2 regions of the Nonomuraea sp. NPDC001699 genome follow, and region 1 is predicted to be linked to the other one. Evidence: riboswitches for the same ligand, from Rfam matches in the RefSeq annotation. Region 1 holds a riboswitch; the other holds the start of a gene.
The links. Region 1 has a riboswitch for cyclic di-AMP ahead of ACWCSU_RS21705 (coiled-coil domain-containing protein). Riboswitches for the same ligand answer to the same signal wherever they lie in the genome.

Region 1 (7,430 bases):
TCCTGGGCTACATGGGCGACCTGACCGGCCGCGTCGTGGGCTCGATGGTCAACCTGCCGGAGAAGATGGTCGGCGTCTGGAACGCCGCCTTCTCCGGCGAGAAGCGCGACCCCGAGGGCCCGGTGGGCGTCGTGGGCGCGGGCCGGCTCGGCGGCGAGATCCTGGCCTCCGACACCTCCGTCACGAACAAGCTGTTCACCTTCGTCAGCCTGCTCGCCGGGTTCAACCTGGCGATCGGCCTGTTCAACCTGATCCCGCTGCTGCCCCTCGACGGCGGTCACATCGCGGGCGGCCTGTGGGAGGGGATCAAGCGCGGCTACGCCAGGGTCATGCGCCGTCCCGAGCCGCGCCACGTCGACATCGCCAAGGTGCTGCCGCTCACGTACGCGATGGCGTTCGTGCTGATCATCATGGCCGGTCTGCTGGTCTACGCCGACCTGGTCAACCCGCTCACGCTCGGCTGACCCGGCGGCCGGGCCCGTCGCCGGTGAACGTCACCGCCTCGGGCACGGCCGCGAACACGGAACGCAGCTCGGCGAGCAGGCCGTCCAGCGTGGGCTCGGGCGAGCCGGTGGTCCAGCCGCGCAGGGCGGCGTGGAAGGCCGCCACCAGCAGGTCGAGCGCCAGCCTGGGCCGCTGGTCGCGGTCGCCGAGGCCGAGCCGCGTACGCAGGGTCGTCTCGAAGGCCGCGCTGGTGCGGTCGCAGAACTGCAGCCCGTGCGCGGCGATGGACGGCGTACGCTGCGACAGCTCCTGGCTGAGCCGCACGCGGGCCACCCATTCCGGCCCCTCCGCCGACATCCGGCGCACCGCCGCGAGCATCGCCTCCTGCAACACCTCCAGCACGGGACGGCCGCCGAGCGGCGCGTGCTCGACGTCGCCGAGCAGCGCGGTCCACAGGGCCTCCAGCGGGGCCGAGGCGACCTCCTCCTTGCTGGCGAAGTTCCGGAAGAACGTGCGCTTGGAGATCTCGACCTCCGCGCACAGCTCGTCGAGGGTCACCTGGTCGAAGCCGCGCTCGGTGAACAGCGCGAGCGCGGTGTCCACCAGGGCGGCCCTGGTCTTGAGCTTCTTGCGCTCCCGGAGCGGCAGCAGATCGGCGGTCATCGTCCCCTAGTGTAGCCGGAGCGCATATGCCCCCTATAGGCTTATGCCACTCAGTGGCACTTTGGAGGGCATCATCATGCGCGCTTTGATCGTCGACCGTTCCGTTCCCGGGGGCCTGCGGGTGGGGGAGGCCCCCGAGCCGGTGCCCGCGCCCGGCCAGGCGCTGGTCCGGGTCACCGCCACGTCGCTCAACTACGGCGAGGTCAGGCACGGCCTCCAGGAGGCGCCCGAGGGCACGGTGCTGGGCTGGGACGCCGCGGGGGTCGTCGTCCAGGCCGCGGCCGACGGCTCGGGGCCGGCCGCGGGCACGCCCGTGGTCACGGTGGGCGAGAGTGGTGGCTGGGCCGAGCTGCGGGCCGTGTCGACCGACTGGATCGGGGTGGCGCCGCAGGACGCGGACCCCGGCGCGATCAGCACGATCCCGGTCGCCGGCGCCACCGCGCTGCGCGCGCTCGACCGTCTCGGGCCGATCCTGGGGCGGCGCGTCCTGGTCACCGGCGCGACGGGCGGCGTCGGACGGTACGCCGTGCAGCTCGCCCGGCTCGGCGGCGCGTACGTGATCGCCGCCACCGGCGACCCGGCCCGGCACGGCGAAGCCCTGCGCGCGCTCGGCGCGGACGAGGTCGTCGCGAGCCCCGCGGAGAGCGGCGGACGGCTCGACGGCGTCCTGGACCTGCTCGGCGGCGCCCCGCTGGTCGAGGCGTTCGACCAGCTCACCGAGGGCGGCACGCTGGTCGCCGTCGGCCACTCCACCGGCGAGGGGGAGAGCTTCCCGTTCGGAGCCCTGTTCGGCGGAGCCGACCGCCACGACCGTTCGCTCGTGACGTTCCACCTGCTCTACTGCCAGGGCCTGCGCCGCGACCTGACCTGGCTGGCCGGACAGGTCGCGGGCGGCACGCTGAGCCCTGAGATCACCTGGCGCGGCGGCTGGGACGACGCCACCGAGGCCGTGACCGCCCTCCTCGAACGCCGCGTGCACGGCAAGGCGGTGCTCGACCTGGCGTGAGAGAGCAGGGTCAGTCCCTGCCCCCGGGACCGCGCCGATCGCCGTACGCGGCCAGCGGCGCGGTCGCGAGAAGGCGGTCGCGGAAGGGGTGGGCGTCGAGGGCCTGGAGGGCGGAGGCGAGGACGTCGGCCAGCGGGACGGGGAGCTCGGCGTCCAGGGTGGCGATGGCGAGGGCGGTGGCCTGCCATTCGGCCTCGATGAGAGGGAGCGCGTCGCGGCATCGTCCGGTGAGGTGCACGATGCGCTGGCGGGCGTCGTCGGGGCCGGGGCGGAGGTCGAGGTAGCCGGCGCGGCGCATCTGGGTGACGGTCTGGCTGGCGGCGGAGTGGGTGACGCCGATGGCGGCGGCCAGGTCGCGGATGGTCATGGGGCCGGTCTCGACCAGGGCGCGGACGACGGGGGAGTAGCGGGGGCGGTAGTCGGGGAGCCCGAGGTCGGCGTACAGCCGGGCGATCGCGCCGTCGGTGCGCTCGTGGAAGGTGCGCATCAGGGTGCCGAGACTCTGGGTCATGTAGATATATTAGCGCTTATGTATTCCTCGATTGAGCCCTACGAGCAGGGCATGTTGGACGTGGGTGACGGCAACCTCGTCTACTGGGAGGTCAGCGGGAATCCGCATGGCAAGCCGGCGGTGATCGTGCACGGCGGGCCGGGCGGGGGCGCGTCCCCGGGGTGGCGGCGGTACCACGATCCCGAGGCGTACCGGATCGTCGTCTTTCATCAGCGTGGTTGCGGGAAGAGCACGCCTGATGCCGGGGAGCCGGAAACCGATCTGTCGGTCAACACCACGGCGCACCTCGTCGCCGACATGGAGCGGCTGCGGGAGCATCTCGGCATCGAGCGGTGGCAGCTCGTGGGGGCGTCCTGGGGGGCGACGCTGTCGCTGGCCTACGCCGAGCGGTATCCGGAGCGGGTGAGCGAGGTGATCCTGTTCGCGGTCACCGCCGGGCGGCCCTGGGAGATCGAGTGGATCACCCGGGACGTCGGGCGGATCTTCCCCCGGGAGTGGGAGCGGTTCCGCGACTTCCTGCCGGAGGAGGACCGGGGCGGGAACCTGGCGGCGGGCTACGCGAAGGCGCTGGCCGACCCCGAGCGGCGGGAGCGGGCGGCGATCGAGTGGTGTGCGTGGGAGGACACGCATGTGAGCCTCGACCCGGAGTTCCAGCCGAGCCGGAGATATCAGGACCCGGTGTTCCGGATGACGTTCGCCCGGCTGGTGACGCACTACTGGGGGAACGGGTGTTTTCTCGGGGAGAGCGATCTCGTTCGCGGGGTTACGCGGCTGGCGGGGGTGCCCGGGGTGCTCATCCACGGGAAGTACGACGTCAGCGGGCCCTTGGTGACGGCCTGGGAGCTGCACAAGGCGTGGCCCGGGAGCGAGCTGCACGTGGTGGGGGAGGGACACGGCGGGCTGGAGATGATCGACCTGCTGACCGCCGCGACGGACAGGTTCCGGGGCTGAACCACCGACAGCCCGGGCCGGCAAGGCTGTCAGGTGGTCACGCGAACAGGACGTCGGCTAGTTCATCGAGATGTGCACGTGGTCGTAGTGGTTCTCGGTGATGCTGCCGCGGTCGGACATCGCGCGCCAGCCCGAGCCCTGGTTGATGCGCTGCTTCCAGATCACGTACTTGACGCCGAGCTTGGCCTTGTTCTGCAGCGCCCAGGCGGCCAGGCGGTCGCCCAGGGCGTTGTTGACGGCGCTCGGCATGGTGCCGCCCGTACTCATCATGAAGTCGCAGGCCCGGCCGAGCGGGTGCTCGCCGCTGGAGCCGGACCGGAAGCAGCCCACCTCGTACGGCAGCGAGAAGCTCTTCTGCACCTGCGCGCGCATCAGCCGGGTGCGCGGCGTGATGTTGTCCGAGCCGGACGGCAGCTCGGGCGCCCAGCTGCCGTCGGACTTCTTGCCCGGCCCGAACGGCACGAGGTCCTGGAGCTTCTTCTTGATGTCGTCGATGACGTCCTGGGCGTCGTCGCGCTGCTCGGCCACCTCCGCCGTGCCCGCCTTGAGCTCGGCCGCGAGCGCGGTGGCGGCAGCGGCGGCCTTCTTCTGGTCGTCGCGGGCCTTGGCCACGCTGTTGACGACGGCCTGCTGCTCGGCGGTGAGCTGTTCGAGCATGGCCACGTTGTTGCCGTCCGGGGTCAGCATGAAGCCGGGCAGGGAGGCGTCGCGGTTCTGGTAGCGCATCCGGGCGATCTCGGCGACCCGCTGCTCGGCCGTGGCCACCGCCTGCTCGGCGGCGGTGAGCCGCTGCTGTGCCGCCGTGGCGGCCTGCTGGGCCTTGGCCAGCTCGACCCGCTTGAGGTTGTACGTCTCGATGAGCTTGTCCACCTTGCTGTTGAGCTGCTTGAGCTGGGCCCGCAGCTCGGCCTCGGACGGCTTGGGCGCGGCCGAGGCGGCGGCCGGATGGATGAGCAGCGCGGTGGCGGTGATGAGGCCGATGGCAAGACTCGCGGGGGTCGAAGCCGCCACGTGGGTGTTCCTCTCCCTCTGCCGGCCGGGTTAGCTGACGGGTTCGGGCACGGGAGCAGTCCCTACCACTTGCGCGGATTCACCCCGGATGCGATGGGTCCCCGGCTCCCGGGCAACACGCCCGGGATTAGGCGTACAACGACCGTTCTGGCCGATGTCTAACGGGATATTAGTGGTAGATCACGAGTCATGCGACTTTAAGGAGAAATCAATTAGTGATCAATTCGTGATCGCAACATGCGTGCAGCCTCCTCCGGCAGCACGTCGTTGACGAAGGCGCCCATGGCCGACTCCGAGCCCGCCAGGTACTTCAGCTTGCCGGGCGCCCGCCTGATGCTGAACAGCTCCAGGTGCAGGTAGGCCAGCTCGCGGCCGTACCGCACCGGCGCCTGGTGCCAGGCCGAGATGTACGGCATCGCCACCCCGAACAGCGCGTCCAGCGCCCGCAGCACCGAGGTGTACAGCGGCGCGAACGCGGCCCGCTCCTCCTCCGACAGCGCCGCCAGGTCGGGCACCTGCCGGTGCGGATACACGTGCACCTCGAACGGCCAGCGCGCGGCGGCCGGGACGAACGCCGTCCACAGCTTGTTGGAGGCGACCACCCGCGTGCCGGCGGCCCGTTCGGCGGCCAGCACGTCGGCGAACAGATTGCCGCCCGTGTACCGCGAGGCCGCTCCGAGCTGGAGCTTGGTGCGCGGGGTCACGTAGGGGTAGGCGTAGATCTGCCCGTGCGGGTGCGGGAGCGTGATGCCGATCTCCTCGCCCCTGTTCTCGAAGCAGAACACCTGCTCGACGCCCTCCATGCCGGACAGCTCGGCCGTGCGGTCGGCCCACGCCTCCATGACCAGCCTGACCTGGGCGTTGGAGAGCTTGGAGAAGGAGGAGGTGTGGTCGGAGGTGAAGCACACCACCTCACACCGCCCGACCCCCGGACGCACCTCACTCAACCCGCCGACATCCCCATAAGTCCCAAAATTTCCGGAGAAAGAGGGGAAGCGGTTCTCGAACACCACCACGTCATAGTCATGGGCCGGGATCTCCGACGCCCGCGTCCCGGACGACGGGCACAACGGGCACTCGTCGGCCGGCGGCAGGAACGTGCGCGTCTGCCGGTGACCGGCGATCGCGATCCACTCCTCGGTCAGCGGGTCGTAGCGCAGCTCGGAGGCCACCGGCCGCGGGTCGAGCGGACGCCGGTCGATCGCGCTCCGGTCGGCGTCGTCGCGCCGGTCGAAGTAGATCAGCTCTCGGCCGTCTGCCAGGTGGGTGATGGTGCGCTTCAAGGCGTGCCCTCCGCGATGATCAGTTCTCCGGCCCGTTCGGCCAGCTCGGTGCGTGCTTCCTCGGGCAGCCCCGCGTCGCTGATGACCACGTCGGCCTCGGTCAGCTCGGCGATCGTGCTGATGCCGACCGTGTTCCACTTGGTGTGGTCGGCGGGGACCACCAGCCGGTGCGCCGCGGCCACCAGCTCCCTGTCGGTCTCGGACTCCAGGAGGTTGGGCGTGGTGAACCCGGCGCGCAGGCTCATGCCGTGCACCCCGAGGAAGAGCGTGTCCACGTGCAGCCGGCGGATCGCCGCCACCGCCACGGGGCCGACGAGCGCGTCGGAGGGTGTGCGCACGCCGCCGGTCAGCACGACCGTGCGGTCGGCGCGCGGGTTGCGGTGGAAGACCTCGGCGACGGGGATCGAGTTGGTGATCACGGTCAGCTCGGGCACGGCGACCAGATGGTGGGCCAGCGCCCACGTGGTGGTGCCGGCGGAGAGCGCGACGGCGGTGCCCGGCCGGACGAGGGTGGCCGCGTGCCGCGCGATGGCCTCCTTCTCCTGCTGCTGGCGGGCGGACTTGGCGGTGAAGCCGGGCTCCTCGGTCGAACCGGGGCCGAGGGCCGTCGCGCCGCCGTGGACCTTCTCCAGCAGCCCGCGCTCGGCCAGCACCTCAAGGTCACGGCGTATCGTCATGTCCGAGACGCCGAGCTCGCGCACGAGGTCGGCCACCCGGACGCCGCCGCTGCTGCGTACGCGTTCCAGGATCGTCTGCTGACGCTGCTGTGCGAGCACGCCCACCCCTTCCAACAGATTCCACCAAATTATGACACGAGTTTGTTGAGGAATGTTAGGTCGCGGCGTATCGCTTGTGCGACTGACGGGCAGGGGAGACCTTGAAGGTCACGATCCCGACCGCCGGAGGTGAGCCCATGGCGAAACGCGCACGCAAGGGCAGGGGGCGCAAGAAGAAGAAGGCGAACCACAGGAAGCGCCCGAACGCGAACTGACCACGGGTGGCCGCGGGATCCCGCGGCCACCCGTGCTTCCCTCAGCCGGGCAGTTCGGTGAGCGCCCGGTCGAGCCGTTCCTGCGGGAGGGTGTGATCCTCCAGTTCGCCGGCCAGGTGGCGGTCGTAGGCGGCCAGGTCGAAGTGGCCGTGCCCGCACAGCGCGGTGAGGATCACCTTCTCCTCGCCGCTCTCCTTGCAGCGCAGCGCCTCGGCGATGGTCTCGGCCAGCGCGTGCGTGGGCTCGGGAGCCGGGACGATGCCCTCCGTCCGCGCGAAGCGCACGCCCGCCTCGAAGCACTCGCTCTGGGTACGGGTCACCGCCTCGAACAACCCCAGCTCGTACATGTGGGACAGCAGCGGCGCCATGCCGTGATAGCGCAGCCCGCCGGCGTGGATCGGGTCGGGGACGAAGGAGTGCCCGAGGGTGTGCATCTTGAGCAGCGGCGTCAGCCCGGCGGTGTCGCCGAAGTCGTAGGCGTAGACGCCTCGGGTGAACGACGGGCAGGCGGCCGGCTCGACGGCCCGGAACTCGGTGGCGATCCGTCCGGCCAGCTTCTCCCTGAGGAAG
Region 2 (7,430 bases), on a different contig from region 1:
TCCGCACTGGGCGGCGTGGGCGGCATCCTGCTGGGGGCCGGCGTCACCGTCGGCTACGCCTTCTCCCGCGAGTGGCCCGCCGTGGTGCCCGGCTGGGCGACCGTCGGGGGCCTGGTGGCCACGCTGCTCATCGGCGCGGTGGCGGGGCTCTACCCGGCCGTGCGCGCCTCGCGGCTGTCGCCGACGGAGGCGCTGTCGGCGCCCTGAGGCGTCAGGAGCGGGCGTCCTCCTGCGGGACGTAGCAGGTCGTCCTGCCGACGATCCTGACGTTCGGCCCGTCGAGGACGGTGAGCTCGAACGTCAGGTTCGTCCGGGGGTTGCGCACGACGGAGACCTCGGGGCTCTCGTCACGCAGGTCGAGGTCCTCCACGATCCGGTCGTAGCCCATGTCCTGGAGGGTGTCCAGCAGGCCGTCGGGGGCGTCGGCGGCCTCGCCCTCGGCCCGGACGAGCCGGCGCACCTGGCCGGGCACGCACGAGCGGTCTTCGGTCTCGTCGGAGCGGTGGTCCGGCGCCACGCGCAGCGCGGCGCTGGTGAGCAGGGTGTCGGTGTCGGCGGTGAGCTGCCTGGCCGCCTCCTCGAAGGAGAACTGGCGGCCGGAGGTACAGGCTGCCGCGACCGCGACGCAGATCAGCACCGCGGACATCACGACCGAGCGACCAGCCAGGCGCACATCAGGACGATATCGGAGATCAATTCCGGGCGCAGGGCGATTAACGCACCATTAATGATCGATATCTAATGGTCGTTCGGCCGCCATTCTCAGGAGGGTCCGCTTTTCAGGTCGTCCAGCTTGCGTTCGATGCGGTCGAGGCGCCGGTACAGCTCCTCCAGGTCGCCGCGTTCCACGTCCTCCTCCTCGGGGCGCAGGCGGACCAGCAGCGAGCCGCCGGGCTCCAGGCGTACCACTTCGGTGTCGGCGACGCTGTCGGCGCCTCTGAGCTGGAGCATCACGTTGAGGTCGGCCTGCCGTACGCCCATCCGGCGCAGCGCGGAGGGGATGAAGTGCCCGTCGCGGGCCAGGACGACCGGGGCGCCCTCGAACATCCTGCCGACCGCGGGCACGGTCGCCGCCCACCGCACCACGAGCGCGTTGACGGCCACCAGGATCACCACGCCGACCAGGCCGCCGATCAGCGAGTTGTCCGGGCCGATGATCGCGTTCTGCACGACGTTGCTCATCAGCAGCATGACCACGAAGTCGAAGTTGTTGAGCTGCGCGATGCCGCGTTTTCCGGCGATGCGGAGCAGGACGGCGATCGTCACGTAGACCGCGATCGTCCTGACGGTCTTGTCGGCGAGCGAGACCCCCAGGTCGAACAGGTCGTTCACCGGCGCCTCAGCTTGGCGATCAGCCCCAGGTCCTCCACGCAGCGGCCGAGGCCCAGCGCCACCGAGTCGCTGGGCCGCTCCGCGCGCCGCACCGGCATGGACAGGCCCTCCTGCATCCGCCGGCACAGGCCGGGCAGCAGCGCGCCGCCGCCGACCAGCACCATGCCCCGCTCGCCCAGGTCGGCGGTCAGCTCGGGAGGGCAACGTTCCATGGTGTACTCGGCGGCCCGCACGATGTGCTCGACCGATTGCACGGCGGCCTCGCGGACCCGGGCGGCGGGCAGCGCGACCGCGCGCTCCTCGCCGGTGCCGGCGTCCCTGCCGTGGATCAGCACGTTCCCGGCCGGCTCCCGGGTCGCGTGCAGCTTGGCCGACTCGGCCTGCCGGTCGTCGGCCAGCAGGCCGTGCTCGTCCTCGACCAGGCGGGCGACGGCGCGGGTGACGGCGTTCCCGCCGCCGCGCACGGTTCCGGCGGCGACCACGGCCCCGCAGGAGAGCACGGCGACCCTGGCGGCGTCGCGGCCGATGTCGACGACCATGTGCCCGGTGCCGTCGCGCACCTGCAGGCCCGCGCCGAGCGCCGCGGCGATCGCATGCTTGACCAGCAGGATGCCGCGGGCCTCCGCCTCGAACCCGGCGTCGCGCAGCGCCACCCGCTCGATCGGCGTGAACTCGTCGGGCACGGCCATGACCAGACGCGGCCGGGGGAAGGGGTGCCGGTGCACCTTGCGCAGGAAGTGCCTGATCATGCGCCGGGCGAGCTCGCCGTCCTGGGGCAGGCCGTCGCTGATCGGCCAGTACGTCTCGCCGTCCGTGACGTCCACGGCGTCCGCGGCCTCGGCGCCGTAGCCGAGGACCTTGCCCGTCTCCCTGTCGCGCATGACGGCCGAGGGCTCGTCGAGCACGATGCCCTTGCCCTTGGCATAGATCCTCGTGCTGGCCGCGCCGAGGTCGATCGCCAGGTCACGACCCAGGAGGCTCATCGCCGTACTGGGAGGTAGACCATCATGCCTGGGTGTATATCCGGGGCTGCTCCAACGCAACACCAGGAACCGAAGAGTTCCGTTTTACCCTTCGCGCCGCAGGGCGGCCAGGGTCTCGTCGGCCCAGGCGACGCCGGAGCGGACCTGGCGGAGGCCGAGGGTGAGCGCGTAGTTGCCGAGCCTGCCCTCAGGGACGCAGTCGAGCACGGCGAGGCGGGCCACGAAGTGGGCCTTGATGCGCTCGACCACGGCGATGGCCTGCTCGGTGTCCAGCAGGGGCAACAGGAACGCCTGGAGGGCGGTCTCGCTGCGCACGGTCGCCGACGGGTCGTGGCCGACCAGCCAGTCGGTGAGCAGCGCGCGGCCTTCGGGGGTGATGGCATAGATCTTGCGGCCCCGCGCGCCCTCGTGCTCGACCGTCACCAGGCCGTCGGCGGCCATCTTGACCAGCTCGGGATAGATCTGCGTGTGCCCGGCCTGCCAGACGTGGTTGAGCGAGTGCTCGAACTTCTTGGCCAGGTCGTAGCCGCTGGCCGGGCCGACGCCGGAGAGCAGCCCGAGAAGGGCGATCCGCAGGGACATGCCCGCCAGCATAGCAAAGGCTTGACATGTCAGCTCTTACCTATCACTCTCTACCTGTGACTAATGACATGAAGGCCAAGGGCAATGGATTGGTGCTGCTGGCGGTGCTCGGCGGGATGTTCCTGGCGATGCTCGACCAGACGATCGTCGGCACCGCGCTGCCCCGCATCACCGGCGAGCTGGGCGGCACGCGGCTGTACACGTGGGTGGTCACGGCCTACCTGCTCACCTCCACCGTCACCGTGCCGCTGTACGGCCGGCTGTCCGACCAGCACGGCAGGAAGCCGCTGCTGCTCGTCGGGATGTCGGTGTTCGTCGTCGGATCGGCGCTGTGCGGCCTGGCGCAGGACATGACCCAGCTCATCGTGTTCCGGGCCGTGCAGGGGCTGGGCGCGGGCGCGCTGCTGCCGCTCTCGCTGGCCCTGGTGATGGAGATGTTCCCGCCCGGCCGGAACGGCGCCCGGGTGCAGGGTGCGCTCGGCGGCGTGATGGCGTTGACGTACCTGGCCGGGCCGTTCCTGGGCGGGCTGTTCACCGACCACGCGAGCTGGCGGTGGGCCTTCTACGTGAACGTGCCGCTCGGGATCGCGCTGATCGCGATCGTGGCGCTGCGGCTGCCGTTCCGTCCGGGCACCGGCGGCGGGGGGCGGCCGGACTACCTGGGCATCGCGGTGTTCAGCGTGGCCATCAGCGCGCTGCTGCTCGGCCTCACCGAGAAGGGCCTGGACGGCAACTCCTGGACCTCCCTGCCCGTGGCCGGGCCGATCCTGCTGGCCCTGGTCCTGCTGGCCGTGTTCGTGCTGGTCGAGCTGCGGGTGGCGAGCCCGATCATGCCGATGCACCTGTTCCGGGACCGCACGTACACGCTGGTCAACGCGACCTCGTTCTTCACGGCCTTCTGCATGTACGCCGGTGTGGTGTTCCTGCCGCGCTACTTCCAGCAGGCGCTGAACGTCAGCGCCACCGAGTCCGGGCTGAGGATCTACCCGATGACGCTGGCCATGGTGGCGGGCAGCGCGCTCATGGGGACGCTGATGTCCAGGACGCGCACGTACAAGCCGTGGCTGGTGGGGGCGCCGTTCCTGCTGGTGGCCGGCAGCCTGCTCTGCCTGAACCTGACCCTGCGCACCGACGGCCTGCTGCTGGCCGGGTGGATGGTGCTCATCGGGCTCGGCATGGGGCCGATGTTGTCGGGGTTGACCGTGGCCGTGCAGCAGGCCGTCGCGCCGCAGTACATCGGCACCGCCTCGGCCAACCTCACCTTCTTCCGGCAGATCGGCGGCTCGGTGGCGCTGGCGCTGGCCGGCACCGCGTACACGTCGGTCATCACCACGGACGCGCCCGTGCACGGGCTCGCGGCCGCGCACGCCTCGGCGGCGGCCGTGGTGATCCCGTCGCTGGGCGTGGCGGGCGCGGTGATCGCCCTGGTCGCGCTGGTCATGATGCCCGGCAGGCGGCTGGAGCAGACGCCGTCGCCGGAGAGCAGAGTGGAGGCCGGTTTCGCGTCGTAAGCGGCGTCATGCGAAGCTGTGGATGTCCCCAATACCAGGAGGTCCTCATGGCGGAAACACCGGAGCCGGAAGTCAGCGAGACTCCCGAGGACGAGATGAAGCGCAAGTTCCGGGAGGCGTTGGAACGCAAGCGCGGGCAGCAGGCCGACTCGGCCGCGGGTGGCAGGGGCGTGGACCCGTCGAAGATCCACGGGGCGCACGGCCCGGCCTCGAGTAAAAGATCCTTCAGGCGCAAGAGCGGCGGCTGAAAGGTCGAATTTAGCTGGGGGTACGGCATGCCGTGCCCCCTTTCTCTTTACCTCGACAGGTAGATCTTTACCCGGTTCATGACGATTCGTTTGTATTTGTCCGAATCTCTGGGTACCGTCTTAACCAATTACCAGCTGGTGGCGTAGTCCCTACCAGGAGAGGGGCGACAGCTGGCGCCGAATCCCGACTTGTCGGGAACCGGGGACCCATCTCATTGGGGTGAATCCGGCCCTGTGCCGGTAGGGCATCTCCACGCCCGAACCCGTCAGCTAACCCGGTAGGCGAGATGGAGAGGACTTCACGCATGTACCACCTCGTCGTACCCCCGGACAGTGTAGTGACGACCGCCTGCTGAGCGGTCTCTTCCCCGACTTTCCCCCACGCGCCGCGTAACCACCCTTTCGGCGCTCTGCCCGGTTACGCACCGTAGTCACGCGCGTTCCCCCTGTCCCCTCGCGAAGGACTTCACTGCTTCATGTCTCGATTTGGCCTGCGCTCTCTCGCCCTGTTGTCCGTGTCCGCCATGGGCGCGCTGACGATCTCCGCCACCGGCGCCCACGCCGACACCGGCGACGACCAGAAGATCCTGCTCAAGGGATCCACCAAGGCTTCGTACTTCTGGGACGACTCCTCCGGCCGCGCCGGCGACACCGGTCTTCCCGCCAGCGGCAAGCCCATGCAGAAGGGCCTGGCCGCCAGTCCCAGCTGGCCCCTCATGACCGAGGGTTACGTGACCTACAACGGCAAGAAGATGCCGTTCTTCGTGGGCGACCGCGGTCCCGGCGAGCCCTCCAACCGCGGCGTCATGCTCGACCTCGACGCCAAGACCTTCGCCGAGCTGACCGGCGGCACCTTCAACTCCGACACCCTCGGCGTGGACGGCAACGGCGGCCAGGGCCACATCAAGATCGACTACGTCATCACCAAGTGGGGCGACGGCAAGGGCAAGAAGAACTACCCCGTGGCCTTCTCCAGTGGCGCCTGGAGCAGGTACGACGCCAACCCGGCCGAGCCCCCCAAGGTCCTGGCCGAGGCGCCCGCCGACGACGCGGCAACCTCCGCCGGCGGTCAGGGCAACGTCGGGAAGACCGTCGCGATGGGCGGCACCGTCATGGCCGGCGTGCTGGTCCTGGCCGGTGGCGGCGTGGTGCTCGGCGGCGAGCGCCTGCGCAAGCTCCTCAACGACTGACCCACGGACATTCCGGCCTTTACGCCGGACGACCAGAATGACATTCTGGTCGCTGTGATCCAGCGCGCAGCCGCCAACGGCATCGAGATCGCCTACGAGAGCTTCGGCTCACCCGCGGGCAGGCCCCTGCTGCTCATCATGGGACTCGGCGCCCAGCTCATCCACTGGGACGACGAGTTCTGCGAACTCCTGGCCGAGCGGGGGCACCACGTCGTCAGGTTCGACAACCGCGACGCGGGCCTGTCCACGCACCTCCACGACGAGGGCGTTCCCCCATGGGGAGCGCCCTCGCCGTACGTGCTGGACGACCTGGCCGACGACAGCGCCGGGCTCATGGACGTCCTGGGCCTGCCCGCCGCGCACGTCGTCGGCGCCTCGATGGGCGGGATGGTCGCCCAGGCGCTGGCCATCCGGCATCCCGCGCGCGTGCTGAGCCTGACCTCGATCATGTCCACGCCCAGCCCCCAGGCGGCCCCGCCGACCGAGGCGGCCGCCGCGGTGCTGTTCGCCAAGCCCGCGACCGATCGCGAGTCGGTCGTCGCCGGCGCCCTGGCGACCTGGTCCGTCATCGGGTCGCCCGGCTACGAGCTGGACCGCGAACGCGTCGGCAGGCTGGCCGGGCTGGCCTTCGACCGCTGCCACGACCCGGCCGGCACGGCCCGCCAGCTGGCCGCCATCATGGCCTCCGGCGACCGTACGGCGGCACTGGGCGGGCTGAGGGCGCCCGCGCTGGTCATCCACGGCGAGGACGACCAGCTCGTGCCGATCGCCGGCGGCCGGGCCACCGCCGCCGCCATCCCGGGCGCCCGCCTGGTCACCTACCCCGGCATGGGCCACGACCTGCCCCGCCCCCTCTGGCCCGAGATCATCGCCGAGATCAGCGCCCACACCGGCTCCGCGGCCGCCGTACGCCCGGAGGTCGCCACGGAGCCGTGAGCGGGCCGGTCAGAGCTCCAGCTTCTCCTCGATGACCTTGAGCATGTGCCGGGCCAGGGCCAGGTTGGCCCGGTTACGGTCGAGGGCGAGGTAGAGGAACAGGCCCTTGCCGCTGCGGCCGGTGAGCGGGCGGATGATGTGGTACTGCGCGGTCAGCGTGATGAGGATGTCCTCGATGCCGTCCTTGAGGCCCAGCGAGTCCATCGTGCGCAGTTTGGCCTTGATGACCTCGGTGTTGCCCGCCGCCGCGACCTGGAGGTCCAGCTCCTTCGAGCCGCCGAGCGTGCCGAGCGCCATGCCGCTGCCGTGGTCGACGATCGCCGCTCCGATCGTGCCGTCGATGCTCATCATCTCCTTGAGGGAGACGTCCATGCCTGCCATGCTTTCCTCCGCTTCGGTGGGATGGTCAGTGCTTGCGTGCCACGGCGGCCACGGAGGCCGCCGTCTTCCTGCCCTCCAGCCGTAGGAGCCCGACGTTGGCGCCGGGTCCCGCCAGGACCGTGAGGACGATCGTGGGGCCCGCGGCGTAGAGGGCCACGAACCCGGCGGTGCCGGACACGAGGGTCTCCTCGAACGTCCCGCGGCCCGCCATGGTCAGCATCCGGCTGCTCATCGCGAGCAGCGCCGCCGACAGCGCCGCCACCTGTT

Region 2: it holds a riboswitch for cyclic di-AMP, as region 1 does, so the genes downstream of both, ACWCSU_RS31335 (hypothetical protein) here and ACWCSU_RS21705 (coiled-coil domain-containing protein) in region 1, are expected to answer to the same signal.

The regions. Positions count from the first base shown of each region.
Region 1 is NZ_JBSFGF010000006.1:513,053-520,482, forward strand. It holds gene ACWCSU_RS21680 (M50 family metallopeptidase) at 1-464, shown strand, start outside; gene ACWCSU_RS21685 (TetR/AcrR family transcriptional regulator) at 451-1,107, opposite strand; gene ACWCSU_RS21690 (zinc-binding dehydrogenase) at 1,184-2,113, shown strand; gene ACWCSU_RS21695 (MarR family winged helix-turn-helix transcriptional regulator) at 2,124-2,624, opposite strand; gene pip (prolyl aminopeptidase) at 2,643-3,575, shown strand; gene ACWCSU_RS21705 (coiled-coil domain-containing protein) at 3,633-4,586, opposite strand; cyclic di-AMP (ydaO/yuaA leader) riboswitch at 4,592-4,730, opposite strand; gene galT (galactose-1-phosphate uridylyltransferase) at 4,799-5,869, opposite strand; gene ACWCSU_RS21715 (DeoR/GlpR family DNA-binding transcription regulator) at 5,866-6,645, opposite strand; gene ACWCSU_RS21720 (50S ribosomal protein bL37) at 6,783-6,860, shown strand; gene ACWCSU_RS21725 (TrpB-like pyridoxal phosphate-dependent enzyme) at 6,902-7,430, opposite strand, start outside.
Region 2 is NZ_JBSFGF010000012.1:40,678-48,107, reverse strand. It holds gene ACWCSU_RS31370 (ABC transporter permease) at 1-207, shown strand, start outside; gene ACWCSU_RS31365 (hypothetical protein) at 212-673, opposite strand; gene ACWCSU_RS31360 (DUF421 domain-containing protein) at 763-1,332, opposite strand; gene ACWCSU_RS31355 (rod shape-determining protein) at 1,329-2,315, opposite strand; gene ACWCSU_RS31350 (PadR family transcriptional regulator) at 2,400-2,897, opposite strand; gene ACWCSU_RS31345 (MDR family MFS transporter) at 2,954-4,408, shown strand; gene ACWCSU_RS31340 (DUF5302 domain-containing protein) at 4,456-4,656, shown strand; cyclic di-AMP (ydaO/yuaA leader) riboswitch at 4,822-4,956, shown strand; gene ACWCSU_RS31335 (hypothetical protein) at 5,133-5,846, shown strand; gene ACWCSU_RS31330 (alpha/beta fold hydrolase) at 5,901-6,782, shown strand; gene ACWCSU_RS31325 (hypothetical protein) at 6,792-7,163, opposite strand; gene ACWCSU_RS31320 (roadblock/LC7 domain-containing protein) at 7,189-7,430, opposite strand, start outside.